2 regions of the Paenibacillus sp. FSL W8-1187 genome follow, and region 1 is predicted to be linked to the other one. Evidence: riboswitches for the same ligand, from Rfam matches in the RefSeq annotation. Region 1 holds a riboswitch; the other holds the start of a gene.
What was found. Region 1 has a riboswitch for glycine ahead of sdaAB (L-serine ammonia-lyase, iron-sulfur-dependent subunit beta). Riboswitches for the same ligand answer to the same signal wherever they lie in the genome.
Positions count from the first base shown of each region.

Region 2: linked by a shared signal. The riboswitch ahead of gcvT (glycine cleavage system aminomethyltransferase GcvT) and the one ahead of sdaAB (L-serine ammonia-lyase, iron-sulfur-dependent subunit beta) in region 1 are both predicted to bind glycine.

Region 1 is NZ_CP150181.1:532,451-547,546, forward strand. It holds gene NYE40_RS02375 (RNA polymerase sigma factor) at 1-664, shown strand, start outside; gene NYE40_RS02380 (SDR family oxidoreductase) at 1,675-2,454, opposite strand; glycine riboswitch at 2,738-2,837, shown strand; gene sdaAB (L-serine ammonia-lyase, iron-sulfur-dependent subunit beta) at 3,100-3,819, shown strand; gene sdaAA (L-serine ammonia-lyase, iron-sulfur-dependent, subunit alpha) at 3,788-4,672, shown strand; gene NYE40_RS02395 (ATP-binding cassette domain-containing protein) at 4,760-5,635, opposite strand; gene NYE40_RS02400 (hypothetical protein) at 5,616-8,066, opposite strand; gene NYE40_RS02405 (hypothetical protein) at 8,068-9,294, opposite strand; gene NYE40_RS02410 (hypothetical protein) at 9,358-9,753, opposite strand; gene NYE40_RS02415 (hypothetical protein) at 9,879-10,040, opposite strand; gene NYE40_RS02420 (ABC transporter ATP-binding protein) at 10,219-12,021, shown strand; gene NYE40_RS02425 (hypothetical protein) at 12,142-12,360, opposite strand; gene NYE40_RS02430 (copper amine oxidase N-terminal domain-containing protein) at 12,429-13,040, opposite strand; gene NYE40_RS02435 (hypothetical protein) at 13,252-13,644, opposite strand; gene NYE40_RS02440 (VOC family protein) at 13,666-14,073, opposite strand; gene NYE40_RS02445 (hypothetical protein) at 14,222-14,446, shown strand; gene NYE40_RS02450 (cation diffusion facilitator family transporter) at 14,557-15,096, opposite strand, start outside.
Region 2 is NZ_CP150181.1:4,559,427-4,574,522, forward strand. It holds gene NYE40_RS19700 (ABC transporter transmembrane domain-containing protein) at 1-1,126, opposite strand, end outside; gene NYE40_RS19705 (DUF4188 domain-containing protein) at 1,671-2,153, opposite strand; gene NYE40_RS19710 (TetR/AcrR family transcriptional regulator) at 2,221-2,763, opposite strand; gene NYE40_RS19715 (DHA2 family efflux MFS transporter permease subunit) at 2,921-4,342, opposite strand; gene gcvH (glycine cleavage system protein GcvH) at 4,650-5,039, opposite strand; glycine riboswitch at 5,198-5,301, shown strand; gene gcvT (glycine cleavage system aminomethyltransferase GcvT) at 5,559-6,683, shown strand; gene gcvPA (aminomethyl-transferring glycine dehydrogenase subunit GcvPA) at 6,694-8,073, shown strand; gene gcvPB (aminomethyl-transferring glycine dehydrogenase subunit GcvPB) at 8,109-9,590, shown strand; gene NYE40_RS19740 (alpha/beta hydrolase) at 9,711-10,547, opposite strand; gene NYE40_RS19745 (lipoate--protein ligase family protein) at 10,674-11,504, shown strand; gene NYE40_RS19750 (ATP-binding protein) at 11,515-12,888, opposite strand; gene NYE40_RS19755 (dipeptidase) at 13,364-14,719, shown strand; tRNA gene NYE40_RS19760 (tRNA-Gly) at 14,875-14,948, opposite strand; tRNA gene NYE40_RS19765 (tRNA-Pro) at 14,955-15,031, opposite strand; tRNA gene NYE40_RS19770 (tRNA-Arg) at 15,041-15,096, opposite strand, start outside.

The DNA.
Region 1 (15,096 bases):
GAGGAAAAAGGCGCTGCACCAACGCTCCTTGCCGGAGCTTGCCGCAGCCGAGCCGAACCGGGAAGCAAGCGGCGAGGCCGCCGGCGGGTGGGAGCTGGGGACGATGCTCCACTCCCTTGGCCGGCGGCTGACGCCGCTGCAGCTGGCGGTGTGGCTGCTGCGTGAAATGCACGGCAGCAGCATCGCCGAGACGGCGCTCCGCCTCGGCATGACCGAGGGCGCCGTGAAGGCGGCGATGCACCGCGCCCGCCGCGCGCTCGGCGCGGTCCGCCGCGACCTGGCCGCCGGCGGGCTGCGCGAGCCGGCGGACGAGTCGCTGCTCGCGCGCGTGCGCGGCCTGGCGGCGGCGCTGCGCACGGGCGACGCCGCCGCGATCGCGGCGCTCGCCGAGCAGGAAGCGCTGGAGCCGGCCGTAGCCGCCGCCGCGCTGGCGGGGCGCGTGCAGGCGCGTGCCGCGGCCGGCGCAGCCGCCGTGCCGGCGGAGGGCCGCGGCGCGTGCGATGGCGCGCCGCAGGCGCAAGCCGGCTGGAACGCCGTTTCCGATGCGGTCGCGCCGCAGGCGCTTGCCACCTGGAGCGGCGTCGGTGCCACCTGGAGCGGAGCTTCCGCAGCCGGCTATCCCGCCGGTCTGGCCGGCTGCGCCATCTGGGGCTTGGCCGGTTAAGCACGGCCCAAGCATAAAAGCCTTCCCGAGCCTCGGATCGAGGCGGGAAGGCTTTTTTGCTGCGCGCGGCGGCATCGCGGTCGGCGGACGGTCTTTTTCGCATCGCGCTCTCGAGGGAATAGCAAGCCGGTTCGCCAACCGTTTCTCGGAGGTCGACAACAACGTGATGCGTCGTCGGTTCGTCCGGAGTGGCAGCACCAGGGAGTGGAAAGTACCTTGGCTGGCGGTCCCCCGGCGCGTCAACACAACCAGGGAGTCGAGAGTGCCTCGGTTGGCGGAACTCCGGCGCGTCGACACAACCAGGGAGTCGAGAATGCCTTGGATGGCGGAACTCCGGCGCGTCGACACAACCAGGGAGTCGAGAATGCCTTGGATGGCGGAACTCCGGCGCGTCGACTCAACCAGGGAGTCGAAAGTGCCTTGGATGGCGGTCCCCCGGCGCATTGACTCAACCAGGGAGTCGAAAGTGCCTTGAATGGTAGCCCCCCGGCGCATTGTCTCAACGAGGGAGTCTAGAGTCCCTTGGTCGGCAGAGCCCCGGCGAATCGACTCAACCAGGGAGTCGAAAGTGCCTTGGATGGCGGAACTTCGGCGCGTCGACTCAACCAGGGAGTCGAGAATGCCTTGGATGGCGGAACTCCGGCGCATTGTCTCAACGAGGGAGTCTAGAGTCCCTTGGTCGGCAGAGCCCCGGCGAATCGACTCAACCAGGGAGTCGAAAGTGCCTCGGATGGCGGAACTCCGGCGCATCGACTCAACCAGGGAGTCGAGAGTGCCTCGGATGGCGGAACTCCGGCGCATTGACTCAACCAGGGAGTCGAGAGTGCCTTGGCTGGCAGAATCCCGGCGCATCGACTCAACCAGGGAGTCGAAAGTGCCTTGGTTGGCGGAACCCCGGCGCATCGACTCAACCAGGGAGTCGAGAGTGCTTTGGCCCGCAGACCCTCGACCCACCAGCACAACCAGGGAGTCGAGAGAGCCTTGGCTGGCGGTCCCCCGGCGCCCCCTCGCTAGCGCCCGAGGAACCCGCCCTCCGAGCGGATCGACTGGCCGGTGATCCACTGGGCCTCGTCGCTCGCCAGGAAGGCGATCGCGCGGGCCGCGTCCTCCGGCTGTCCGATGCGGCCCATCGGGAACAGCGGCAGCAGCTGCCGCTTGAGCTCGTCCGACATCCAGCCGGAGTCGGTCGGGCCTGGATCGAGGCCGTTGACCGTGATGCCGAGCGGAGCGAGTCCGGCGGCCAGCGGCTCGATCAGGCCCGCCAGCAGCTGCTTCGTCGCGAGGTAGGCGAGGTTGTCGGCGTCCGCCCCTTTGGACAGCAGGAACAGGATGCGTCCCGCCCCGCCGGCCGGATGCGCCTGCTCGAAGCGGCGCGCGAACTCCATGCTCAGCAGGGCCGGAGCCCGATTGTTGACGATATAATGCCGATCCAGCGACTCCTGCGTCAGCGTCCGGTAGCTGGTCGGCGCGCAGTAGCACGCGTTGTGGATGATGATCGAGGGCAGCCGTCCGAGCGCGCGCTCGGCTTCGTCCAGCACCTGCAAGGGCACGTCCGGGTCCATGAAGTCGGCCTCCATCTGTCCGGCCCGCACGCCGATGCCCTCCAGCTCCTGCTGCAGCCGGTCCGGCCAGCCTTCCTGCAGGCCGCAGCCCTCCTCCGCGTCGTAAGCGCGCCAATGCGTATAGAACAGATCGGCGCCGCCCTCCGCCAGCGCGCGGCAGATCGCCGTGCCGATGCCCGCCTCCCGGCTGACGCCGGTGACGAGAGCCGCCCTTCCTTTCAACGTCATGCGCATCTCCTCCTTCTGCAACCAGCATAAGCCCCAGAGGCGTCGGAGAGTAGGGGGGCGAATGGCTAAAGCCGAACTTGCCCTCCCGGCTGGCATCGTCCAGGCTGCCGAACGGCTAAAGCCGAACTTGCCCTCCCGGCTGGCATCGTCCAGGCTGCCGAACGGCTAAAGTCGAACTTGCCCTCCTAGTGCCATCGCCTGGGCTGCCGAGCGGCTGAGGCCGAACTTGCCCGCCCGGGTTGAAGCCGGCTGTCCTCCTGCATATAATGAGAAGGCACAGCGGATGATGGCAGCGGGAGAGATTGCCTGCATGATCGAGGCAGCGCCGAAGGAGCAACCTGCACGCAGGGGAATCTCTCAGGCAAAAGGACCTTTGCCGGACGCAGCTCTGGAGAGCATTCCGCGCCGCCTTGCGGACGGCCGAGCGGGCTTGCAAGCCCTCGGTTCGCCCCCGAGGCGGCGCGTCGGAATCACCCAAGGGGAAACTTCATCGGGCCGCATCGCGGCGCGATCGAGGGCAACTCTCAGGTACAAGGGACAGAGCGGTGGAATACGGGGAAGCAGAGGGCTCGCGCGAGCCTTTGCTTCGACGCATTCCGCCGCGCTGTTCCTTTTCATTTCAGCGATACAAAAAGGAGGAAGCGCATGCGCTTCAAGGATGTCTTCTCGATCATCGGGCCGTCCATGGTCGGCCCTTCCAGCTCGCATACCGCCGGCGCGGCGCGCATCGGGCTGGCCGCCCGCAGGCTGCTCGGCGCGATGCCGGAGTCGGCTCGCGTCAGCTTCTTCGGCTCCTTCGCCGCGACGTACCAAGGCCACGGCACGGACACGGCCGTCGCCGGCGGGCTGCTCGGCATGCGCACGGACGATCCGCGCCTGCCGGATGCGATCGAGCTCGCCGAGGAGGCGGGCATGGATCTGGCCTTCCGCGAGGGCAAGGGGCTGTTCCCCCATCCCAACACCGTGCGGCTCGACCTGCAGGCGGCGGACGGGCGCAAGCTGTCGCTGCTCGGCACGTCGATCGGCGGCGGCAACGTGGAGATCGTCGAGGTGAACGGCTTCGCCGTCAAGTTCGGCTGCTCGTGTCCGGCGCTGCTCGTGCGCCATCGCGACCAGCCGGGCGTCATCGCCGGGCTGACCGCCGCCTTGGAGGAGGCGGGGCTCAACATCGCCGGCCTGTCGCTGAGCCGGATGGAGCGGCAGGGCGAGGCGCTGGCGGTCGTCGAGCTGGACGGCGAGGCGTCCGGGACGCTGCTGGAGCGGGTGCGGCGGCTGCCGCATGTGCTCGGCACCGATTATGTCGATCTGAACGGAGAAGAGGAGGAGATGGCGGATGAACTTTCGGACGCTGAAGGAGCTCAGTGAGCGCTGCCGCGAGAGCGGCCTGACGATCGGACGCCTCATGCTGCAGCAGCAGGCCAAGGAATCGGGACGCGAGGAAGCGGCGGAATTCGCGACGATGAAGGCGTACTACGGCATCATGAAGGAAGCCGTCCACAATGGCCTGACCCGCGACACGACGTCGCGCAGCGGCCTCACCGGCCTCGACGCCCAGCGGGTCGCCGCCTACAACGAGAGCGCCGAGCCGAGCCTCGGCGGCGACGCCGGACGCGCGATGGCGTACGCGCTCGCCGTCTCCGAGGTGAACGCCTCGATGGGCCGCATCGTGGCGACGCCGACGGCGGGCTCCTGCGGCATCATCCCCGGCGTGTTCGTCAGCTCGCAGGAGCGGTTCGGCTGGGATGACGACGTCATGACCGAGGCGCTGTTCGCCGCGGGCGCGATCGGCTACGTCATCGCCAACAACTCCTTTGTCTCCGGCGCGGAAGGAGGCTGCCAGGCGGAGGTCGGCTCCGCCATCGGGATGGCGGCGGGCGCGCTCGCCGAGCTGCGCGGCAGCACGCCGGAGCAGGCGGTGCACGCGGTCGGGCTTGCGCTCAAAAACACGCTCGGCCTCATCTGCGATCCCGTCGGCGGGCTCGTCGAGATCCCGTGCATCGTGCGCAACGGCTTCGGCGCGGTCACGGCGCTCGCCGCGGCCGACATGGCGCTGGCCGGCGTGCGCAGCGTCATCCCGAGCGACGAGGTCGTGCAGGTCATGCTCGAGGTCGGCGCGGCGATGCCGGAGAAGCACCGCGAGACGGCGGGCGGCGGACTGGCCCAGACGCTGACCGGCAAGAAGCTGATGGAGGACCTGCGTAAAAAGAAGCGGCGCTAGGCGAATCGAGTGGATTCGCCTAGCGCACGCGATGATCGGAAAGCTGCCGTAAGGGAGCAGCACCCGCAGAAGCGGAGCCGCGCCGCCTCAAGGCGCATCCTGAAACAGATGCAGGTAGACGTCCTCCAGGCTCGGCGCCGCCTCGCGCATAGTCAGGCCGGACAGCGGCTCGTCCTGCACGACCCGGACCCAGATGCCGCCCGGATCGCGCTTGATCTGGCTGACGCGGTGCTCCTCCTGGAACGCTTGCAGCTCCTCCTCGCCGATCCGATACTCGCGCACGCGGCCTTCCGCCATCGCCAGCACGGCTTGAGGAGGAGCTTGGGCGATCTTCTCGCCGCCCCGGATCAGGACGATTTCCTTGGCGATCGCTTCGATGTCCTCGACGACGTGGGTGGCGAGCAGGACGATCTTGTCGCCGGCGAGCGTCGCGATCATGTTGCGGATGCGGATGCGCTCCTTCGGATCGACCCCGGCCGTCGGCTCGTCCAGAATCAGCACCTTGGGGTCGTTCAGCAGCGACTGGGCGAGCAGCAGCCGCTGCTTCATTCCGCCTGAATAGTCGCCCAGCTTGCGGTCCGCATCCCGTTCCAGGTTCACCCGCTGCAGCCATTCCTCGGTGCGTGCGGCCGTCGTCCTGCGGTCCAGCCCTTTTAGGGCAGCCATGTACCAGAGGAAGCGCCTCCCGGTAAAATCGGCGTACATGCCCTGCTGCTGCGGCATGTAGCCGAGCACATGGCGATACGACTTGCCGAGGGAGCCGATCGGGCGTCCTTCATACCGGACCGCTCCAGCCGTAGGCCTCAGCTGGTCGGTCATCATCTTCATCAACGTCGACTTGCCCGCGCCGTTCGGCCCGAGCAAGCCATATACGCCCGCTGTCAGCTCAGATGTGAACGAGCGGACGGCGGGCGTCTTGCGTCCGGGATAGAGCTTGGTCACTTCATCCAGCGTGAGCGTCATGCTGTCGCCCCTTTCTCTCCGATGGGTCCTGGACGTACCGCACCCAGGCCAGCCTCCAGCCAGCGGCGGCCAGTCCGGCGGTCAGGCCGCAAGCGAGCAGGACGGACGGCCAGTAGCTCCAACCGTCGAACGCTTGCGGAAAGTGGAACAGGAAGGTGAAGCTGAACGAAGAGACCCATTCCAGACCTGCCGCATGCAGCGCAAGCGGAAGCACGAAGATCAGGGTGCCCTGGATGAGGAAGCCGGTCTGGCTGCGGGCGAAGATTGCCAGCGCGGCGAGCAGCAGCACAAGACATTGGAGCATGATGGCTTGAAGCGCTCCAGTGACGATCATGTAGTCGCGGATGGAGAAGGCGCCGCCGATCCGGGCCAGCGACTCGACGCTCTGCACGGCGAGCGACCCGTCCCACGGCGGATCGTTCCGATAGCTGTTGACATACTTTACGGCGATCAGCGGCAGCGCGATCGTCCAGCTGAGGATGGAGGCGGCGAGCAGCTTGCTCCGCAGCAGCGTCCCGCGTCCCCGCGGAGCGGCATGCAGGAGCGGCTCCATGTGCGCTTGCCGGTCCAGCGCCGCCAGCGGGCTGATGCCGATGAGCAGCAGCGCCGAGATCCACAGGCCGATGCCGAGGTCCTTCTTCTCGGAGTTGAACAGCGAATCGCTGGCAAAGCGATTGACGAAGCCGAGATGTTCTACGCCGCGGCTGCGTTGTTCCAGCAGCTCGTCGCGCTGCGCCTCGACCCGCTGGAACGCCTTTTCTTTTTGGCCGCGGATCTCCAGCTCTCTCGTCTGCTCGAAGTAGCCCGCCGGATCCAGCTCGCCGGAGCGCAGCTGCTCCAGCGCCTGCGCCAGCTGGCCCGGGATGCGGTCGAGCCGCTGGCGCTCCTCGTCCATCCAGCGCAGCTTGGCCTCGGTCAGTTCCCCGCGGAGCCGGCTCAGGTACCCGTTGTAGGCCGCTTCATCCGGCTCATACCATCTTCCCTGGAGCTGAAGCAGCTGCCAGCACAGGATGCAGGCGGCGAGGATGGCGAAGATCGCTTTGCCGGAGACGAGCAGCTTCCGCAGCTCATGGACCAGCAGGGAATTGCGGCGGGCCAGGCGCAGCGGCAGCCGGTTCAGCCGCTCCACCCAGGCGGCGGGCAGCAGGCGAAGCCGGTACGGCTCGTGGCGGCAGAACAGCCAGGCGCTCCAGGCGGGCAGTGCGAGCGAAAGCAGGGCCAGGGCGATCAGCCCGGCGGTCCGTTTGGATGCGGGGTAGCCCAGCAGCGACAGATTTTCATAGGCGGCGAGCAGCTGCGAGGAGTCTGCCCATGCAGCGAGGTTGATCCATTTGAGCCCATGCCATGTCGACGCCGGATGAATCGACTCATAGAGGAAAAGCTCCAGGGCTGCCAGCAGGCCAGCGATGCCGAAAATGGCGGCAGGTTGGCGGAAGATCAGGAACAGGAGGCCTAGCAGCAGCGCCAGAAAAAGCTGGACGAACAGCTTGCAGACGGCATAAAGCGCCAGGAATTGGCCGACCGTCCACCGTTCGGCGCTGGCTTGGAAGGCCGGCATCGAGGCAAGCGGGCGGGACATGTCTCCGAACCCGTACAACAGCCCCATGTCGGCCAGCCGAAGTCCCGTCGAAGCCAGCGTCAGCAGCGAGACGGCGAGGAGCAGCAGCGTCAGCTTCGTCCCGAACAGAGGCAATCGCCCATAGCGCGAGGCCAGCTGCAGCGGGCGCAGGCCGCTGGTCCGGTCCGGCAGGAATACTGCCGAGCCGATCAGGAACAGGATCAGCAGGTCAAGCAGATCCAGCGCCGACTGCTCCGTGCTTGCCACGACCCCTTCCTGCAGCCCGAGGCCACAGGAGATTCCCTCCAGCTTGCGAAAATCCTCCACCGTCTGGCTCCGGTTGCGGGTGAGGAACGGCGAGTCCTCGGCGAAGATGGCATACGAGCCGATCGTCTCCGAATAGCCCGCCATGTCGGCGAGAAAGTCGCGGTGCTGCTGGAAGTGCTCGTATTGCTCCCGAATCTTGGCTTGCAGGAACAGCTCTTGGGCGATGCGGTTCGGATCGTTGACATAGACGCTGGCGCGGTAGGCTTCCAGCAGCTCCGGCTGCTTCGCCAGAATCACCTCCGCCATCCGGCTCCAGGGCGAATCCCCTTCGGCCGTTGCGGCGAGCGAGAACGCCTGAAAGGCTTTTAGCCGCTGAACGGCCTCCTCGGCCTTCATCCTGCCCTCCGTCTCGCTCCGCCCGGCGTAGGAAGCTTCAAGAGCTTCATAGTCCTCTCGTGCCGCGATGAGCTCCGGCTGCTCCCGCAGCTGCTGCTCGTGCCGAAGGAAGGTTCCAGCCGCAAGCAATACGAGGATGAGCGCCATCGTCCGCTTTTGGCCGAGGAGCTTGCGGAGTTCCAGCGTCAGAAGCCTCCAGCGAAGCTCCATGTCAGAGATTCTCCATGAAGGAGATGAAGGCGGCCTTGCCCAATTTAATTTCATCCTTCTTCAGAGCTGTGTAGAGCAGTTCTCCTTCTTGCAGGTAGGTTCCAAAGAGGTGCCGGTCATCACCGGAAATGATGCCAAAACTACGAGGCGCGAAGCTCGTATTCACGCTCATTGCTTTAGAAAAGTCATGGTTTTGGTAGATGTCGAGCCGATTAGGCACTTCCGGAGCATCTTCTAAATAAGGAATGATTGGCATTTGGTACAAATAGGACGAATCCACCGTCAGGAAGCTCAGAACCGCCGGATGCGGAGTCGACACTTCTTTTATGTGGTTGCCGTTCAGATCCGATTGATAGCGAATAAAGCTTCTCTTATCACCAGGATCTCCGTAAAATCGACCAAAGTAGAGCTTGTCGCCGGCTACGGCATGGAGATTTGTAGAGCTGGAATCGGCGTTGTCCCAAAGCATTTTTGTCTCGCCACGAATGGGGTCGTACCGATAGGCATGATAAGGGTTTCCGAGCATGTGCCAGTAAATTTGATTTCCATAAGGCAATACATCTAGAAATTGGGATTTCTCATCCCTTGTCTCACCGAGGACTTCCGGCTTGCTGGAAGGATGTTTCAGGGATACTCGATTGACGGTGCTGGTGTAACGGCCGTCCTTGTCCGATCCGGTCATGGTGAAATAGAGATAACCCCGGTGAAGAGCGATGGTTGTAGGTCGAAGGGGGAACGTCATGACGTTTTCCCGGCTTGTCCCATCAAGCTGCATGCGAATGAGCGTATATTCCGTTTGAGGAAATCCTCCATCTCCGTCAATGGTCATGCTTTCGAGACTGTATAAGTGTCTGTCGTAAACTTGGGTAAATCGGATGAAATTCTGTTCGTTTGATACGAGCGCCCGGCAGGTCTCCACGGTTGGATCGGACTTGCAGCCGTTGTTCGGACGCGCGTCCAGCACGATGGGCTGCAGGCGCTCCGCATCGATAAAGTACAATAAATTTCTATATGTGACGTAATACCCGTCTTCGGAAGGAGCGAAGTTCAGGGCGTAGCCTTGCCGATGGAAGGCGTAGGGATAGTCGAAATTGGGATCGTACTCATTGCTCTCTGAAAAGAACGCCTTGTCGGAGCATCCAGAGAAAAGAATGGGAAGTGCGATAAGAAGAACAGCAAACAAGGTAAATCTTTCCTTTTGTCTGTAGTTGCTTGAGATAAGGTTCATTATGAAGTCCCCCGAAAATAGGTATAAAAGCCGCTGCTCTGAAAGCGCAGCGGCTGAGCTTAACTAAGGCGTTGTGGAGCTCGTGTCGGTCCAGGTAGCGTTCCCGACCTTAACCACATGTTTTGCTGTGCTATCAATCGATTGCGCTGGAAGATATTCTGCGCTTGCCGTAACGGACACTCCAGGTTGATAGCCGGAGTTAGACTTGATGACAGAACGAGGACTGGTGGCTAAGCCGTAATAATAGCGGTATGTCACTTCTACGGACACATAGGCGGAGCCGCTGCCGCTTGAAGTATTGCCGCTGCCGCTCGAGCTGCCGATGCTCGAGCTGCCGGAAGTCCAGGCCCCGCCTGCGGATCCGGATACGGACGAGGCGGCGAAGGCTGGCTGGGCAGAGACGATCAGGGCAAGTGCCGCGGCGGAGACGGCAAAGGCTTTCAGCTTGCTTTTTTTCAAGTGGTTTTCCTCCTGGATATAAGGAATGAGTTCACTGGCCAGTGAAGAACTACAAGGAAATTATTCCATATAATATCCATATTTTGAGGGGTATTTATCCATTTAAAAGGGTGAATATTCTCTTATTACCAACTTTGAGGGTGCTTCTCTTCGTGCTTTTCCCGCTCCAGGCGATCCCTTTCCATGGCCTCCTCCAGCTTGCGCTGCGAGTAGGGCTTGTCCTTCGGCATGCGCCCCCAGATCAGGAGCAGCACGACGAGGATGGCGAGCAAAAGCATGTTGGTCATGGATTCTGCAACTCCCATTTTATTCGTCCCCTTCCAGTATTATTCCATTTCTAATTCGACCTCCTTTCTTCGTCCCCTCTCATCCGCATGCGGGCCATTGACACCGAGCCCGGCCATCTCTTATTCTTCCTTTGACCTGTCGAACGGGTGTTAGCCTAACGGAAGAGGATGATCCAACATGATGAACCGGACCGCGCCGGCCCCGATTTCCAGCGCTTCCTTCGAGAGCGCCTTCCAGCAGGCGGCGACGACGGAGAACCGGACGGCATTCCAGTATCTGATGTCGCTGTACAAGGGGAACTTCCTCAACCTGACGATCTCGATCGTCTTTTTCCTCGTCAAAAGCCTGCCCGTCTACGTGCTGCCGATCGTGACGGCCAACATGATCAACATCGTCGCGCAGCCGGACCAGCACAGCCTGCGGGAGCTGTGGATCAACTTCGCCGTGCTGATCGCCGTCGTCCTGCAGAACATCCCGACCCACGCCGCCTACGTCAGCTTCCTCAGCCGCGCGATCCGCTCGGTCGAGGCGGGCCTGCGCGGCGCGATGGTGCGCAAGCTGCAGCAGCTGTCGATCAACTCGCATCGCGAGCTTGCCGCCGGCCGGTTGCAGTCCAAGGTGCTGCGCGACGTCGAGGCCGTCGAGGGCATGAGCAAGCAGCTCATGCTGGCGTTCATCCCGGCGATCTTCAACGTCGTCATCGCCTTCGGGCTGACGCTCTACTCCAACTGGCTCGTCTCGCTCTTCTACGTGCTGACGGTGCCGGCGGCGATCGGCGTCATGCAGATGTTCAAGCGGCGCATCCGGCAGAGCAACCGCGAGTTCCGTAAGGAGATCGAGACGATGAGCAGCCACGTCTCCGAGATGGTGGAGATGATCCCCGTCACCAAGGCGCACGGGCTCGAGCAGGTCGAGATCGACCGCATCGACACGACGCTGCGGCGCCTGCAGGGCAAGGGCTACCGGATGGACCTCGTCGAGGCGTACTTCGGCGCCTCCGGCTGGGTGACGTTCCAGATCGTGCAGGTCTTCTGCCTGCTGTTCACCGCCTATCTCGCCTACACGGGCAGCATCCCGGTCGGCAACATCGTCATGTACCAGGGCTACTTCGGCATGATCCTCGGCTCGATCACGGCGCTCATCAACGTCTACCCGATGATCGCCAAGGGCACGGAGTCGATCTCCTCGATCACGGAGATCCTGCGCTCGACCGACATCGAGGACAACGCCGGCAAGCTCAAGCTGACCCGGCTGAGCGGGGAGTACCGCTTCGAGGACGTGCAGCTGAAGTTCCCGGACGGCGACCAGCATGTGCTCGAGGAAGTATCGCTCGACGTGCGCGCGGGCGAGTGCATCGCGTTCGTCGGGGAGTCCGGCGCGGGCAAGTCGACGATCCTCAACCTCGTCATCGGGTTCTTGAACCCGACCTCCGGACGGGTGCTCGTCGACGGCGTGCCGCTGTCCGCGCTTGATCTGTCCGAGTACCGCCGCCATCTGGCCGTTGTGCCGCAGACGAACATCCTGTTTTCCGGCTCGATCCGCGACAACATCACCTACGGCCTGCAGGGCATTACGGAGGAGCAGGTGATGGAGGCGGTGGAGCGGGCGCATCTGACCGAGATGGTCTCGCGCCTGCCGAAGGGCATCGACACGATGGTCGGCGAGCATGGCGGCAAGCTGTCCGGCGGCCAGCGCCAGCGGATCGCGATCGCCCGCGCGCTCGTGCGCGATCCGAGCGTCATCCTGCTCGACGAGGCGACGTCCGCGCTCGACAACGCCTCCGAGCATCATGTGCAGCAGGCGATGCAGCAGCTCATCCAGGGGCGCACGACGTTCATCGTCGCCCATCGACTTTCGACGATCCGCCATGCGGACCGCATCGTCGTCATGAAGCGCGGACGCATCGCCGAGGTCGGCACGTTCGACGAGCTGATCGCGCGCAAGGGCGAGTTCTACAACCTCAAGCAGCTTCAGATGTAGGCTTGGAGTATATAGTTTGAATAGTGCAAAAAAGCCTGCCGAAGCGGCAGGCTTTTTTTGCTTGATTTAAATCTGGACCGCGCATGCGGGAGTTCCGCCGCGCGCCTGGCCCGGGCGGGTTCAGCTTTTTTTGCGCAGCTCGAAAAACTCGCATTGCGCCCGCGCGTGGTAGGCGAGATCGGCGACGCCCGATTGCAGCACGACGGTGCGCTCGTCGAAGCGCACAATGCAGCTGCCGGACTCGACCATATGGTCGTCGCGGAAGACGCGGACCGGGATGCGCTCGTCGAGCGCTTCCTGGAAGTCGGCATCGGTATGGAGAGGTCGGATATAGGCCATGGCGGCGGCGCTCCTTTGCAAAGGGGGATGGCCCGGATCGGGCTTGGCTCCGGCCATTATACCATAGCTCAGGGCAGCTCGATATCGACGCTGCGGCTGGCCGCATTCCAGGAGACGGAGATGCCGAACGCCGCGGTCAGCGCACGGATCGGCACGTAGGTCAGCCCGTCGCGCAGAATCGGCTGCAGCTCCGGAGCGGCGAGCTTGCCGTCGATCCACAGCTGCGGGAAGGAGTAGGCGCCGGTGCGCGGAGCGGGCGGCTCGGAGCGGATGAGCGCGCTCCACGACGCCTTGTCCCAGACGACGGACTTGCCGGCGAGCTTGGCGATGGAGCGCAGCGGCAGCAGGGCGCGCCCTTCGCGCAGGATGGGGCGCAGCGCAGCGTCCAGCGCGGGCTTGCCGTCCACGGACAGGAACGGCTCGTCGGCGGGGAGCAGCGACATCTCCCCTAACGTTCGGCTGCCATTGCCTCCATAGGCGACGTATAGGCTGAGAGAACCTTTTGATTCAAGGAATTTCATCGTTCCATCCTTTGCTTTGCCATAGGCGGGCAGCGTGATGGAGAAGTCGTAGTAGCCGAATTGCTGCGTGCCTGTGCCGATCAGCAGGGAGTGGTCATAGGGATAACCGGATGAATCCGAGGAGGAGGCATAGGTTTCGGCATTCGGCGTCCAATACACAAAGAGCTCCGGGGAGAAAAGGAGCGGATCATGTCCTTTCAGCCGAATCTTCTCTCCGAAGCGAGCGGTCGCGGGAATCTCGGCGATTTCCTCATTCCTGACGAACAGCGAGCTGTAGTCTTTCGACACGCTGATGTCGTCAAGCTGCAGGAAGGTGGAGCCGGATTCCAGGTACAGGCCGCCGGTCGAGCCGAAGATGGAGGCATCGCCCTTAGTTGGAGAAGGTCAGGCTGAGCCCATAGAAGAAGCTGTAGGGCGTAGCATCGAAAGCCTTGACGGGCTTGCCTTTCTTCGCAAAGGCTTGCACCATCCCGCAAACCTTTTTGATCCGCGCAGAATCCTCCTTGCGGGCTCCGTACAACTGGTCGTCGACGCCGCTCGCCCCGCCGATTAGCACCGACTTCAGCGTGCTTGGCCCGCAGGAAGCGGCCCGCTCCTTGAAGGAGGTCGCTGGCGCTGGTGAAGCAGCCGGCTCGGCAGCCGCTGCGGGCGTCGTCGCCGAGCCGGACAGCAGGAGCCCGGCGAGCAGCATGCCGAGCGCGCTGCGGCCGGCGCGCCTCGTTCCGAGGCGGGCTTTTGCATGAGCATGGCGGACAGGGTTCATAAGCTCATCTCCTTTGATCGGTCATTCGGGCAGTCTCTGCTCCTCGGCCGGCGCGACGAGCTCGACCTTGATCCGGTCCGGATCCTCGAAAAAGAGGATGTACGTCCCCGCCCCGCCCGCATGGGGATGGCGGTCTTCATAGAGCAGGTTCATTCCTCTGGCGCGGACCTCGCCCGTCATCCGGTCCACCTGCTCGCGCGAGGCGGCGTGGAAAGCGAGATGGTTCAGTCCGACCCGGGCACGGTGGTACGGCACGTCCAAGTATTTCTCTTTGGCCTGCACGAACACGAGGTAGGTCGAGCCGTGCTTCCAGCTGCGGCCCTCCGGCCATTCCTGAAAGGGCTCGTACCCGAGCTCGCCGAGGAACCAGCCCCAGAAAGAAGCGGACTTTTGCAGATCGGAGACATATAGCTCGATGTGATGCAGCATGGATTCTCTCTCCTTGGCGCTGTAGTGGAGCCTGAGGAGCGGGGCTCTTATTTTCCTTTCCTTTAGACGTAAAGGGAATGGAAAGGTTTCTGTGATCTTCCAAAATCCGGATGAACTGTGATAGGGTATGGCGAGGAGGGATGCATCTATGGATCTGGAGCGGGAAGTGCAGGACTTGAAGCGGCGGGTCGAGGAGCTGGAGGAGCGGGAGCGGGCGGTAGGTCGAGGGCCGTCGGAGCGGAGATATGCGCCTGCTGTGGCAAAGGAGAAAGGGTTCGGCAAAAGCTTTCTGACCGGCTTCGGCGTCGTCGCGGCTGTTCTCATTCTATTTTTGTTTTCAATCGGCGTCATTCAGTTCATAACCGCGCAATGAAACGATAGTTAAAAGCCCATCCCGCGAGAGGATCGCCGGGATGGGCTTTTTGGCGTGGAACGGCAAGGAAAGGGGCCTCGCGGCTGGGCTCGGGGCGAATGCCGGAGCGATCAGCAGCCCAGCTCTTCGTGCCGGACGCTGGAATCCTCGATCTGGATCGTGCAGTGGCGGATGCCGTGCCCGTCCCGCAGGAGGGTGATCGCCTGCTGCAGGACGCGGCGGCTGTCGGCGTCGTCCTCGACGAGCAGATGGCAGGTCATGGCGTCGAAGCCGGAGGTGATCGTCCAGACATGGAGATCATGCACGTCGATGACGCCGGGCAGCGACTCCAGCTCGAGCTGCACCCGCTGCGTATCCACCGTCTCGGGAGCGCCTTCCATGAGGATATGGACGGTGCTTCTGAGCATGCCCCAGGCGCTTTTTACGATCAGCAGCGACACGAGCACGGAGATCGCCGGATCGGCCCAGTACCAGCCGAACGCCCACATCAGCGCCCCGGCCGCGATCGCGCCGACCGAGCCGAGAGCGTCGCCGAGCACATGCAGATAGGCGCTCTTCAGGTTGACGTTGCCCTTCACGTCGCCCTGGCGCATCAGGAACCAGGCGCTGGCGAGATTGGCGAGCAGCCCGACCGCGGCGATCAGCAGCAT
Region 2 (15,096 bases), 1.6 Mb from region 1:
CGCTGCCCGTACGCCCGACAACGCCGAGCGTCGCTCCCTTGGGCAGCGAGAAGCAGATGTCCTTCAGATTATCCTCCGGGGACGAAGGATAGCGGAACGTGTAGTTGTTCAGCTCGATCGCGCCCGGCGCTTCCAGGTCCGATAGTTCGCCTTCGTCCTGCACGTCCGCGCGCGCGCCAAGCGTCTCCTCGACCCGGTCGAGGGAAGCGTTGCCTCGCTGAAGCATGTTGATGAGCTCGCCGATGGCGAACATCGGCCAGATCAGCATGCCGAGGAAAATATTGAACGAGATCAGATCGCCGAGCGTGATCTCGCCTTGGAACACGAGCACGCCGCCGTACACCAGACCGATAATGTAGCTGAGTCCGACGAGAATCTTGTTGACGGGCTCGAACAAAGCGTCGATCTTGGCGACCGCGATGTTGCGCGACAGCACCTCGCTCGTCTTGGCGTGGAACCGGTCGCGGTCCGCCGACTCCTGCACGTAGGCGCGGACGACGCGCACGCCGGATACGGACTCCAGCACCTCGTCGTTCAGCTCGCCGAACGCGTCCTGGGCTTTCATGAACCGCTCGTGGATCAGCTTGCCGAAGATGCCCATGACGATCGCGATGATCGGCAAAGGCAGCAGCGCCGCCAGCGTCAGCTTCCAGCTGATGAGCACCGCCATCATGAAGAGGATCGTCAGCATGAACGCCGTCGAGTCGATCAGCGTCAGGATGCCGAAGCCCGCTGTCACCGAGACCGCCCACAGGTCGTTCGTAGAGCGCGCCATCAGGTCCCCGGTGCGGTTGCGCTCGTAGAAGGTCGGGGTCATCTTGAGGAAATGCCCCATCAGCTTGCCGCGCAGCAGCCGCTCCAGCACGTTCGCCCCGCCGAACAGACGGGACATCCAGATGTAGGTGACGAAGTAGCTGATCACCGTAATGGCGAGCCAACCAGCGACGATCAGGAAAAACCTGTCGTTCGCCAGCGTGCCCTGGCTGATGCCGTCGACCGTGTAGCCGAGCAGCTTCGGAGGAAGCACCTCGACCATGCCGACCAGCACCAGCAGCGTAATTGCGATCGTGTATCGTTTCCATTCGAGCCGGAAAAACCAGCCCAGCTTGCCAATGACGCTGAACAAAATCCCACCTCGTCTTTCGGGCGGCCGCCTCGGAAGAGGGCCGCCGGTTTCATCGATTGTCGGTTCGGATCATCCATGCCGAAAAAAAGACGCATCGCCCGTAAGCGATGCGCCTGGAGCCCGGCGGCCGCTGATCCGCGTCCGTCCGGGAAAGGACGAACGATGCGGAGCAAGGCGGCCGAGCCTGATGGAAGCGCAAGGTTACAGGAACGTAACCGCGCGCGAGGATGATCGAATGATCCTCATTCTGCCGCAGGATTACGCTTCAAGCCGAATTCAAACGATTGATGGCGATCGGTCGTCGTTTGCATCGTAATCCTCCTCGGAATGGGTTTCGCAAAGCCCAGCCGCCTCGCGGCCGGAGTCCACTTTGCCAATTTATCACCGCCTCGCGGCATCCGTCAATGCCCCGAACGCTGCCAGTTTGGCTATAGCCGTTTGTTACCCGGAGGACACCTGCCTGCTTGCAGGCTCCCTTCTACTATCTCAGGCAGCGGAGCCGGGCGGAAGGGTGGCGATCCGACTGCGGCAGGGGGAATATTCTCTAGTTCAGGCCTTTATCGGCCTTAAGGCGCTCCCGGGAATCATGGCGTCCCTTGCCGACCGGCATATGGCTGCCCGCTTTGGCCAGCAGCGTGCGCGGCATGTTCACGTAGATGCTTTCCGAGCATCCCGGCTCGATCAAATAAGTCTCATGGAACACTCCGACCGTCCCGTCGTTTCCGACCGCGCGGTTGAACCGCTGCCATGCCTCCAGATGCTGTCCTTGGCGCGCATAGCGCTCCAGCTGCTCGTAGGTCCGCCAGTATTGGATTGTCGTCACGCCGCGCGCTCCGAGCAGCAGCTCATGGCTGATGAAGCCGAGCTCCGGATGCTGATGCAGCTCCTTCAGCATCGGCGGCATCGCCTTCGCGACCGGCAGCCATTTATGCACCGCGAGCAGCTTGTTGATCCTCATGCCGATGATGAAAACGACAAACGATCCTTCCATCTCCGCCGTGAATCTTCCCGGGTAAATCTGCGTCATGTCAATCCGCTCCTTTATTTATTAATCAATAAATACATGTCCGAAAGAAAAGCCGCATCGCTGCGGCTCAGCCTTCAAACGAGGACTCCATGCAGGCCAGCATCTGCTCTTGCAGGGCCAGAAGCTCCGCGAGCGCGATCGCCAGGCCCATGCCGATGAACGAAATGGCCTTGAACTCCGGGTCCGGCAAGCCTGCCCGGCGGAAGCGCTCCCCGATTCGCCGATGGATGAGTGCGAACTCCTCGCTGACGAAATTTCGGATCGTCGGGTCCGAGATCGCATGGGCCGTCATGCAGAGCAGCACCTCGCTGCGGCAGCCGCTGGCGAGCAAGCCGTAAAACGCCTGGCCCATCGCTCCCTCCAGCTCCGCCGCCGGCGCATCCACCTCGGCGAACGCCGACTTGATCCGCTCCGCCGCGCTCTCCAGGACGGCGAGGTACAAGGCTTCCTTCGACTTGAAGAAATGGAACACATAAGGCTGGGTTACGCCTACCGCGCGGGCGACATCCGCCGTTGTCGTCTTGTAATACCCCTGCTCGGCAAACAATGCTGCCGCTGCATCCAAAATCTGACGCCGACGGTCTCCCGCTTCCCCTTTTGCTGGTGTCATCCTCGTCTCCTTTTATTTATTAATTAATAAATAACCGATTCGAACCCAGCTGTCAACTGGCTCTCGCATCAGCCTGTCTCTAAATATGGAAAAGCCCGCATCCTCTAGGATACGGGCTGATCTGCGGCAGAGCAAGCCGAATGCCGGCATTGCTCCGTCAATGCATCGGACCTTGCGGACCGCCTTCCGGGCTGCTGACCTTGACGCGCTTGATGAAAAAGGAAAGCAGGAGGCCAAGCCCGGCGAAAGCGATCGTCATCAGAAACGCGCCTTGCACGCCTTGCGTCATCGCTTGCGGCAGCTTGCTCAAATAATCCGCCGGCGCGATGCCGTTGTCGGCATAATACGCTTTTTGGCCGGCGCTCAGGACGCTGATCGCCAGCGCGGTGCCGATCGCTCCGGCCACCTGCTGGAGCGTGTTCATGATCGCCGTGCCGTCCGGATAAAGCTCGCGCGGCAGCTGGTTGAGGCCGTTCGTCTGGGCCGGCATCATGATCATCGAGATGCCGATGAACAGCAGCGAATGCAGCACGATGATCTCGCCCTTGGACGTCGTCGGCTCGATGCCGGTCATGAGCCAGAGGATGGCGATGACGAGCACCAGCCCCGGGATGACGAGCCAGCGCGGCCCGTACTTGTCGAACAGGCGGCCCATGATCGGCGACATCAGGCCGTTGACGAGCCCTCCCGGCAGCATCAGCAGGCCGGCCGCAAGCGGCAGCAGCCCCATGCCCGTCTGCAGATAAATCGGAAGCAGCATGACGGTCGAGAGGATGATCATCATCGAGACGAAAATGATCAGCGTTCCCATCGTGAACATCGGATAGCGGAACGCGCGCAGATTCATCATCGGCTGCTTCATGCGCAGCTGGCGGAGGATGAACAGCAGCAGCCCGACCGCGCCGAGAGCGATGCCGATGATGACTTTGGGGCTGCTCCAGCCATGCTCCCCCTCGCCCGCGCTGCTGAAGCCGTAGACGATGCCGCCGAAGCCGATGCTCGACAGCGCGATGGACAGCAGGTCGATGCGCGGACGGGTCAGCTCGGACACGTTGCGCATGAAGACGATGCCGAAGATCAGCGCGAATACGAGCAGCGGCAGCGCCGTCCAGAAGATCGTCCGCCAGGACGAGTACTCCAGGAACAGGCCGGCGATCGCCGGACCGACAGCCGGCGCGAACATGATGACGAGGCCCATGATGCCCATCGCCGTTCCGCGGCGATGCGGCGGGATGATGACGAGCACCGTATTGAACATGAGCGGCAGCAGCAGGCCGGTGCCGACCGCCTGGATGAGACGGGCGACGAGCAGCACCTCGAAGCCAGGTGCCAGCGCGGCGAGCAGCGTGCCGACGATGGAGAACGACAGCGATGCGATGAACAGCTGGCGCGTCGTGAACCATTGAAGCAGCAGTCCCGAGACCGGAACGAGAATAGCGAGCACGAGCAGGAAGCCGGTCGTCAGCCATTGAATGGTAGCCGGCTCCACATTGAAGAGAGCCATCAGCTCGGTAATGGCGATGTTCAGCGCGGTTTCGCTGAACATGCCGATGAAGCCGCTGATGAGCAGCGCGGCCATGATCGGCACGACTTTGAATTGCGGCGCTTCTTCCTGCGGGGAAGCGGCGGCCGACAGCGTTTGTTCCACAGTGGTCCCCTCCTAGGCTTTTTCAGCCTTTGTCTAGTCTGGTTCGACCGAGGCCGGCATGGCCTATGGCCGGCAGGTCCTTTTCATCTTACCCATATTGGACCGGCGAGAGCAATTAATGATTTTGTTTACAGTCATTCTTTACCGAAAAAAGAAATGAAAAAAAGGGATGGGGCATGCCCCATCCCTGCTTCCGATCTTGCGCGGGAGCCGATTGCCTCCCGGAACGCGCGCCTGGTCAGTCGGTCCGCCCGGCGTAAGCGTCGGCGTCCAGCAGCGACGCCACGAGCTCGGCCGCGCTGCCGTCCGTCTCGATCTCAAGCATCCAGCCGCCGTCGTAAGGCTCCGAGTTGACGAGCTCCGGCGAATCGGAGAGCGCGTCGTTCACCTTCGCCACCGTGCCGCTCACCGGCGCATAAAGGTCCGATACCGTCTTGACCGACTCGATCGTGCCGAGCGGCTGTCCCGCTTCCACCCGATCGCCGGGCCGGGGCAGCTCGACAAAAACGATATCGCCGAGCTGATGCTGCGCATGGTCGGTAATGCCGATCCGGACGGCGTTCTCTCCCGCTGCGGATGCCCATTCATGCTCCTCCGTGTAGCCCAAGCCTTGACGAATCTCACTCACTGGACGCTCATCCTTTCTCCTCGGCCTCGAAGAGCCGTCTATGCGGAAAGCGTAAACGATGGGCGGGAAGCCTGTCAATCTTTGCCGTTCCCGGAGCGAATGGTTATTGACACCGGGTTGTCCGATCCGGCAAACTGGAAGAGATCGTAAATAAGCGGATGAGCGCAGCGGGAGAGATCGCCGGCAGTTCAAGGCGGCGCCGAAGGAGTAACCTTGACGTAGCGCAGGGGAATCTCTCAGGCAAAAGGACCTCTGCAGGACGCGACTCTGGAGAGAACGAGCGCTTTTTCGCGTCCGGCAGCATGCCGGCGGGCGGTCGTCACCAAAGGGGAAACCTGCCGCCGGCAGGCCGAAGCGATTCGGTGGATCGGCATCGGGGCAACTCTCAGGTACAAGGGACAGAGCGGAAAACGAGCCGGCAGGCATGTCTTCGGACAGCCTGACCGCGTTTTCCGCCCTGTCCTTTTTTTGCGGATCGACAATTTCGCCACACGACTGAATCGCGAGGAGGAACCTTGCATGGCCAACCTGCGCACGACTCCGCTCCGCCCCGTCTATGCCGAGACCGGCGAGCCGCGATGCATCGACTTCGGAGGCTGGGAGCTCCCGGTGCAGTTCAGCGGCATCATCCGGGAACACGAGGCCGTCCGCCAGCGGGCCGGCCTGTTCGACGTGTCGCATATGGGCGAATTCCTCGTCACGGGGCAATTCGCCGCCGACTTCCTGCAGGCGGTCACGACCAACGACGTCCGCCGGCTGCAGGACGGAGAAGCCCAGTATACGCTTCTCTGCCGTCCGGACGGCGGCGTCGTCGACGACCTGCTCGTCTACCGCATCTCTGAAGACCAGTATCTGCTCGTCGTCAATGCCTCCAACATCGAAAAGGATCTCGCCTGGCTGCAAGAGCATCTGATCGGCGACGTGACGATCGAGGACCGCTCGGACGAAACGGCGCTGATCGCTCTCCAAGGACCGCTAGCCGCCGAGATTCTCGCCCGCTGCACGGACGCTCCGTTTGCCGAGCTCAAGCCGTTCCGCTTCCTGCGGGAAGCCGACGTATGCGGCGTCAGGACGCTGCTCTCGCGCACCGGCTACACCGGCGAGGACGGCTTCGAGCTGTACGCCGCCTCCGGCGATGCCGTGCGCCTGTGGCGCGGCCTGCTGGCGGCAGGGGCTCCGCTCGGCCTGGAGCCGGCGGGGCTCGGCGCCCGCGATACGCTGCGGCTCGAGGCGAAGCTCGCGCTGTACGGCCAGGAGCTGTCGGCCGACATCACGCCGCTCGAGGCCGGACTCGGCCTGTTCGTCAAGCTGGGCGGCGAACCGTTCGTCGGCCGCGACGCGCTGCTGGCGCAAAAAGCGGCCGGCGTCCCTCGCCGCCTCGTCGGCATCGAGCTGCTGGAGCGCGGCATTCCGCGCTCTCATTATCCTGTGTACAGCGGAGAGACGCGCATCGGAGAGATCACCTCCGGCACGCAGTCCCCGACGCTGAGGCGCAGCCTCGGGCTGGCGCTGATCCAGGCCGAATACGCCGCGGTCGGCACCGAGCTTGAGGTCGAGATCCGCGGCAAACGGCTGAAGGCTGCCGTCGTTCCCGCCCCATTTTACCGAAGAACGGCGCCGCCGGCCCGAACCGACAAGGAGTGAGCCCTCAACGATGACCCGTCCGCACCGCTACATCCCGATGACCGAGCAGGATCAGGCTGAGATGCTGGAGACGATCGGCGTCTCCTCGGTCGAAGAGCTGTTCCGCGACATCCCTGCCTCCATCCTCTATTCCGGCACGCTGCCGATGTCCGGCGCACTCGACGAATGGTCGCTGATGCGCCATCTCAAGCAGCTCGCCGGGCGCAATGCCGACGCCGACACGGCCGTAAGCTTCCTCGGCGCCGGCCTGTACGACCACCATATCCCGGCCGTCCTGCCGCATCTGGCCGGACGCTCCGAATTCTATACCGCGTACACGCCTTACCAGCCGGAGATCAGCCAAGGCGAGCTGCAGGCGATCTTCGAGTTCCAGTCGTACATCTGCGAGCTGACCGGCATGGCCGTCGCCAACGCGAGCATGTACGACGGCGCGACCGCGCTCGCCGAAGCGGCAGCGCTCGCCTCCGCCCATACTCGCCGCAAGCGCGTCGTCGTCTCGCGGGCCGTGCATCCCGAAGCGCGCGAGATCGTGCGCACGACGGCGCGCGGGCTTGGGCTCGATGTCGTCGAGGTCGGACTGCGGGACGGCCTGACCGATCCCGAGGCTCTGGCCGCGGCGGTCGACGATTCGACCGCCGCCGTGCTCGTGCAGTCGCCGAGCTTCCTCGGCACGGTCGAGGATCTCTCCGTGCTCGGCACGCTCGCCCATGAGTCCGGTGCGCTGTTCGTCGTCAGCGCCAATCCGCTCTCGCTCGGCCTGCTGGAAGCGCCGGGCGCGCTCGGCGCGGACATCGTCGTCGGCGACGCGCAGCCGCTCGGCATCCCGAGCTCGCTCGGCGGCCCGACCTGCGGCTACTTCGCCGTCGCCGAGCCGCTCATGCGCCGGATGCCCGGCCGCATCGTCGGCCAGACCGTGGATCGGGACGGCAAGCGCGGCTTCGTCCTGACGCTGCAGGCGCGGGAGCAGCATATCCGCCGCGAGAAAGCGACGAGCAACATCTGCTCCAACCAGGCTCTGCTCGCCCTGTGCGCCAGCATCTATCTGAGCGTCATGGGCAAGACGGGCTTCCGCAAGACGGCGGAGCTGAATCTGCGCAAGGCGCGCCATGCGGCCCGGACGCTCGGCGGGCTGAATGGCTTCTCCCTTTCCTTCGCCGATACGCCTTTTTTCAACGAATTCGTCGTCAAGCTTCCCGAAGGAACCGACCTGCGCCAGCTCGAGCTCGCGCTGCTGGAAGAAGGCTTCCTCGGCGGCTACGACCTCGGCCGGTCGTATCCCGAGCTCGCGGGGCATATGCTCGTCGCCGTCACCGAGAAGCGGACGCGCGAGGAGATCGAAGCCTTTGCCGCCGCGCTCGACCGGCTGACCCGAAAGGAGGCGCTGACATGAGCCAACCGAATCCGACCCCAGAGCGTCTGGCCGAGATGCGGCTCGCCGGCTCCATCGACGTGAAGCCCGAAAAGGCGCTCATCTTCGAGATGAGCCGAGCAGGACGCGAGGCGTTCTCGCTGCCGCCATGCGACGTACCGGAGGACGAGGAGCTGGCCGGGCTGCTGCCGAACGGCCGGCTTCGCCGGAATTCCGCTTCGCTGCCGGAGGTGTACGAGGTCGATGTCGTCCGCCACTATACCGAGCTTTCCCGGCGCAATTTCGGCGTGGACAACGGCTTTTACCCGCTCGGCTCCTGCACGATGAAGTACAACCCGAAAATCAACGAGGACGCGGCCAAGCTGCCCGGCTTCGCCCGCATCCATCCGTACCAGCCGGAGGAGAGCATCCAGGGAGCGCTACAGCTGCTCCATACGCTGCAGGACGATCTCGCCGCGCTGACCGGCATGGACTTCGTGACGCTGCAGCCCGCCGCCGGCGCGCACGGAGAGTGGACCGGGCTCATGATGATCCGCGCCTACCACGAGAGCCGCGGCGAAGCGCGCTCCAAGGTCATCGTGCCGGACTCCTCCCATGGCACGAATCCCGCCAGCGCCACGACCGCGGGATTGGAGACGGTGACGATCAAGTCGGGCCCCGACGGCCTCGTCGACCTGGATGCGCTGCGCGCCGCCGTCGGCGCGGATACGGCCGCCCTCATGCTGACGAACCCGAGCACGCTTGGCCTGTTCGAGGAGCAGATCGTCGAGATCGCCGAGATCGTGCATGAAGCCGGCGGCCTGCTCTACTATGACGGCGCCAACTCCAATGCCATCATGGGCATCGCCCGTCCCGGCGACATGGGCTTCGACGTCGTGCATCTCAACCTGCACAAGACGATGAGCACCCCTCACGGCGGCGGCGGTCCGGGAGCGGGTCCGGTCGGCGTCAAGGCGCATCTCGTCCCGTTCCTGCCCAAGCCCGTCGTCGCAAAGCGCACGGACGGCAGCTACTACTTCGACTTCGACCGGCCGCAGTCGATCGGCCACGTCAAGTCGTATTACGGCAACTTCGGCATCCTCGTCCGCGCCTACACGTACATCCGCTCCTACGGTCCGGAGGGGTTGCGCCGAGTGAGCGAATGCGCGGTGCTGAACGCCAATTATATGATGGCACGCCTTGCCGAGGCATTTGAAATTCCGTATCCTGGCGTCTGCAAGCATGAGTTCGTCCTGTCGGGACGAGGGCTCAAGGCGTACGGCGTGCGGACGCTCGATGTCGCCAAGCGGCTGCTCGACTTCGGCTATCACCCGCCGACGATCTACTTCCCGCTCAACGTGGAGGAGTGCATCATGATCGAGCCGACCGAGACGGAGAGCAAGGAGACGCTCGACGGCTTCATCGACGCCATGCTGCGCATCGCCCGCGAGGCGCGGGAGACGCCGGAGCTCGTCATCAACGCTCCTTATACGACCGTCCTGCGGCGGCTCGACGAGACGCTGGCCGCGCGCAAGCCCGTTCTCAATTGCTCCTGCTGAAAAAAGCTTCTCCGGAGAGGATTCCTCTCTGGAGAAGCTTTTTTGGTCGATGCGGCGGCGGCATCCGCTCCATTCCGCGTCAAAGGGCACTCGATGCCCTCCCGCCTCCTCGCATGCGGCTCAGCGCGGGCCTGTCAGCTCCAGCATCGCCTCGACGATCGCCGGCCAATCATCCGGATGGATCTCATGACCCGCTCCTTCGAGCGGCAGCAGCCTGGCATTGGAAAGAGCGTGCTCTAGCGCGAGCCCATGTGCGTAAGGAAGGACCGGATCCTCCGTTCCGTGGACGATCAAGGCGGGCTGCCGGATGTCTTCGGTGCGCGCCACATCCTCTTCTCCCCCGCCCAGGAGCATATGGTTGCCCATGCTCGGCAGAGATTCGGCAAGGCTGATTTCCTGACGGACGAGCCCGCGAATTCTGGACTCGTCGAGTTTCCGCTGGCTTCCGACGATCAGTCTCCATTTTTCAACGCCGAACTGTTCCGCCGCATGAGCGTCCGACAGATCCAGGGAAGCGGACCGGGTGAAGAACTCGATCACCTTGTCTTCCATCGCAGGAAGGCCTTCCGTGTAATTCGAGCTCGCGATCAGCGTCACCGTCAGCACCCTCTCCGGATGCCGGACAGCCGCCAATTGGCTCAGATAGCCGCCCAGCGACATCCCCGCCAGATGAGCTTTCTGAATGCCGTATGCATCAAGGACCCGCATCGCATCATCTGCCATATCCGCCATAGTGTAGCCCATCGTTCCTAGCGGCCAGCTCGACGACCTTCCCGTATCCCGGTTGTCGTACCGGATGACGAACCGTCCTCCTGCCGCCAGAAGCTCGCAGAATTCCTTTTCCCACAATACCATCGAGGCCTGCGAGCCCATGATCAGCAACAGCGCCGGATCTCCAGGCTTGCCGAATGATTCCGTCTGCAGCTTCACTTCGTCGGCTTGAATGAGTCGTTCCATGTCCATTCCTCCATTGGCTGATGCCCTTACCATTGCCGCGGTTCGCGTGAACTCCATCCCGCGGTATGATACAGTTTAAGAATCATCTTCATTTTACGATTGGCATAGGAAGGAACGTTTCCGCTCATGATCCATAACCGCTTCCCCGGCCTGCTCCTGCTCGACCGCATGGACGACTGGTCCGAGCCGGACGTCCTCTACTCGTTCGCGCTGGACGAGCTGCTCTGCCGGCGCGTCGGAGCGGACGGCGTGCCCGTCCTCCATCTGTGGCGGCATCCCGCCGGCTTCGTCATGGGACCGCGCGACAGCCGTCTGCCGGAAGCCGCGCGCGCTTCCCGCGAGCTGGAGCGGCTCGGCCTCTCGGTCGCCGTCCGCAACTCCGGCGGCGCCGCCGTGCCGCTCGATCCCGGCGTCGTCAACGTCTCGCTCATCCTGCCGCTGCAGGGAAAGGCATCCGCCCGCTTCGAGGACGACTTCCAGCTCATGTACGAGCTGATCGCCGCCGCCCTCGCCGACACCGGCGTCCAGGTGGACAAGGGCGAGATCGTCGGAGCCTATTGTCCGGGCGATTACGATCTCAGCGTCGGCGGACGCAAGTTTTGCGGCATCGCCCAGCGCCGGCTGTCCAAAGCCTATATCGTCCAGGCGTTCGTCAATGCCGGCGGCTCCGGCGAGGAGCGAGGCCGTCTCGTCCGCCAATTTTACGATGCCGCCGCCGGCCCCGGCGCCGCGAGCTATCCGCTCGTCGAAGCGTCGGTCATGGCGAGCCTCGAAGAGCTGGCCGAGCTATGGCCGGATGCGCCGCGCCTGTTTGCCGAAGGAGCCGCCAGCGTCGCGCTCGGCCCGCGGACGGAGCAGCAGGCCCGATTGCCCGAGAGCCGGCTACCCCGGCCAGAGGAGATCCGGGAGCTCGCCGCGACGATGCGGTCCCGCTACCCGATCGGTCCTGCGCAGTAGACAGCCGAGCTCATGCGAAAAATCCGACTTTGCCCGAACCGGAAGCGGACATCCAGCTTCCGTTTTTGGCATGCTCGATTTCCTGCCGAATCGCGCGGAGCAGGGGCTCCGTCTCGACTCGCCCTTGTTCCTGCCAGCAGAACGCGGCTGCCGCGACCAGCTCCTCCAGCTGCGCATAGGAAAAGCCTTTCGTCCGGTCGGCCAGCTCCTCCAGCTGCCCGTCGCCGAACAGCAGGCCGCGGCTCTGCCGCTGGAGGAACTCCGCGCGGCATGCGCGGGTCGGCTCGGCGACCTCGTACGCGCGGTCAATGCGCCCCGGTCTTCCGATCAGCGCCGGATCCACCAGTTCGGGGTAATTCGTCGTCGCGATCAGATAGATTCCTTCGTGCGTCCGCAACCCGTCCAGCTCGCCCAGAAAGACGGAGCGCAGCTCCGGCCGCAGCCCCTCCAGGTCCTCGATGATGAGCAGCATCGGCGCCATCTCCGCCGCCCGCTTCAGCATCTCCCGAATGCTCTCCGTGCTCGTATGCTCCGAAAGCTGCCAGCTCATCGCCGGCACGCCCGCCTTCGAGGCGAGCGCCCGGACGAGGCTGGTCTTTCCGTTGCCCGGCTTGCCGTAGAGCAGCATCCCCCGCCGGTAGGCCAACCCGAACTGCTCGTAGAACGCTCCCCCCGATTGAAAGAAAGACGATACCGACCGTTCCAGCTCCAGCCGCAGCGAGTCCTGCACCGGCTCCCAGCGCTCGATCCGATGCGGCGCCAGCTCCGACACCGTGCCTTCCTCGCCATCGCAGCAGAGCAGCAGCTTGCCGGTCATCCGGCTCCGAAGCCGTTCGCGGGCATGAACAAGGAACCGCCGCAGCGACTCGTCGCTCTCGGCGAACAGGTAAGGCTCGAGCGACCGGCCGATCACGCGCGGCATCGGGAGCCGGACGAGCGCCACCTTCCATTCCGGGTAATAAAACAGATGGTTGTCGAGTGACGGATAGATCCGGATCTCAGCCGAGTCCCGCTTGACGCTTCGGCTTTCCATCGTTTCGAAGACTCGCGCCAGCACTTGCAGCTCGGCGTTTTCTTCGGCGAGATCCTGCTCCAGCAGGCTCCAATAAAGCTCCAGCTGATCCTCGTCCTTGTACACCGCGAATTCCGATCCGCATCGAGCTTGCAGCAGATCGCGGATCATGCGCAGCAGCTGCCTGAGCTCCTGGGCCGATGCCGCCGATGCGGAAGGTCCGGCGGATCCATGGTCGCCGGCAACAAGCGAGCGCGGCGGCGATCCGGCAGCAGCCCTCGGGACCGGCACCGCCGATCCGGCGGCAGCCGCCGGGATGCGGGCGAGGTTCTCCCCTCCATTCCCGCCGTGAAGATTCCAGTCATTGATCACGTTTCATTCACCTTTTCTTTCCTGATCTAGGGGGATATTTCAAGTCGAAGCGTACAAAAAAAGCCACGGACTCCGTCCGTGACTTGAAATCGCCTCAGGCTCCGCATGGCAGCAAAGGACGCGTCTGTCCTTCCTGCATCCTCATGCCGTTACAGCCCTCGCCGCGTTCCCGTCCGTGGAGACCTCCGGTAAATCATGCTCCGGTCCTTTGCCATTGCTGCCGCTGCAGCTCTCTTCGCCATCTTCATCATCTCCGAACGCCTCCTCCTGTTTGTCGTTACCTGTATTCTAGGACGCGGACCTTGTCCCCGTCAATGAGCGGAGGCGGTAGAAAATGGATTAGGCTCTTTTCCCCCTCGAGCTTCCGCGCTCTGCCGCGTTGTCTCGACCGCTTCTTATCGCCTTGCCCCAGGGGTATAATAAACCTATCCGATTTGCCTGCGGCAAACCGTCTTAATCAAGGAGGTACATACCGATGTCCTATGAGACTTATTTCAGCACCCGTCGGGAGGAGCAGCTCGAGGAGCTGATGCAATGGCTGCGCATACCGAGCATCTCCGCCATCTCGGCCCACGCGGGAGATATCCAATCCGCGGCATCCTGGCTCGCCGATACGCTTCGCCGCGCTGGGCTCGAAAACGTCGAGATCATGCCGACAGCCGGCCATCCCGTCGTCTACGCCGATTATATCCATGCTCCCGGCAAGCCGACCGTGCTCGTCTACGGCCATTATGACGTGCAGCCCGTCGATCCGCTGAACCTATGGCAATCGCCTCCGTTCGAGCCGGAGATCCGCGAAGGCAAGCTGTATGCTCGCGGCGCGACAGACGACAAAGGCCAAGTCTTCCTCCACATCAAAGCGATCGAGGCCATTCTTCGCGAGGAAGGCACCCTTCCGGTCAACCTCAAGCTTTGTCTCGAAGGCGAGGAGGAAATCGGCAGCCCGCATCTGCCTGCTTTCCTCGAGACGCATAAGGACAAGCTCGACTGCGATGCGGTGCTCGTCTCCGACACATCGCTGCTCGAGCGCGGACGTCCCGCGATCTGCACCGGCCTGCGCGGCCTCTGCTCGATGGAGGTCGCTGTCCGGACCGCCAATACCGATCTTCACTCCGGCACATACGGCGGCGCCGTTCCCAATGCCTTGCATGCGCTTGTCGAGCTGCTCGCTTCCCTCCATGATCCGGACGGACGCGTCGCGGTCGACGGCTTCTATGAGGGCGTGCCGGAGCTGTCTCCTCTCATGCGCGAGGAATTCGCCAAGCAGGGGGTCGATGAGGACAAGATCCGCACCGGCCTTGGCCTGGATGCCCTGTACGGAGAAAAGGGCTATACGTTCGTCGAGCGCGTCGGAGCCCGTCCGACGCTGGAGCTGAACGGCGTCTATGGCGGCTTCCAAGGGGAAGGCACCAAGACGGTCATCCCGAAAGAAGCGCATGCGAAAATCACCTGCCGCCTCGTCGGGGACCAGGATCCGCAAAAAACGCTCGACCGCATCGAGAAGCATCTGAAAGACCGCGTTCCATCCGGCGCCCGCTTGACCGTCAAGCAAATCGAACGAGCCTTCGCGTTCAATATCGATCCGTCCCATCCGATCCTGCAGAAGGCTGCCGACGCTTACGGCCGCGTCTACGGCACCCGCGCCTTGTTCACCAAGGACGGCGGCTCCATTCCGATCATGGCCGCTTTCTCCCGCGTGCTCGCCGCTCCGGTCGTGCTCATGGGCTTCGGTCTCGACGACGAGAACCTTCATGCCCCGAACGAGCACTTCAACCTGGAGAACTTCGACAAAGGCTTGCTTACGGTCGTGGAATTCTTGAAGTCTCTGTAAGGACCTTTGGACCATCCCGTAGAAAGCCTTAAAAACTAAGGGCTGTCCTGCGAAGTCGTCACGTCGACTTTGCGGGACAGCCCTGTTTCTTTGCGGTATTTAGCCTGAAAATAAAAAAGGCCTTGCCGCTGGGCAAGACCGTTCGTATTCACAGATGGAGCGGGTGATGGGAATCGAACCCACGCTATCAGCTTGGAAGGCTGAAGTTCTACCATTGAACTACACCCGCAAAAAATGGTCGGGATGACACGATTTGAACATGCGACCCCCTGGTCCCAAACCAGGTGCTCTACCAAGCTGAGCTACATCCCGTTGTATAAATGGCGTGCCCGGAGAGATTCGAACTCCCGACCTTTTGATTCGTAGTCAAATGCTCT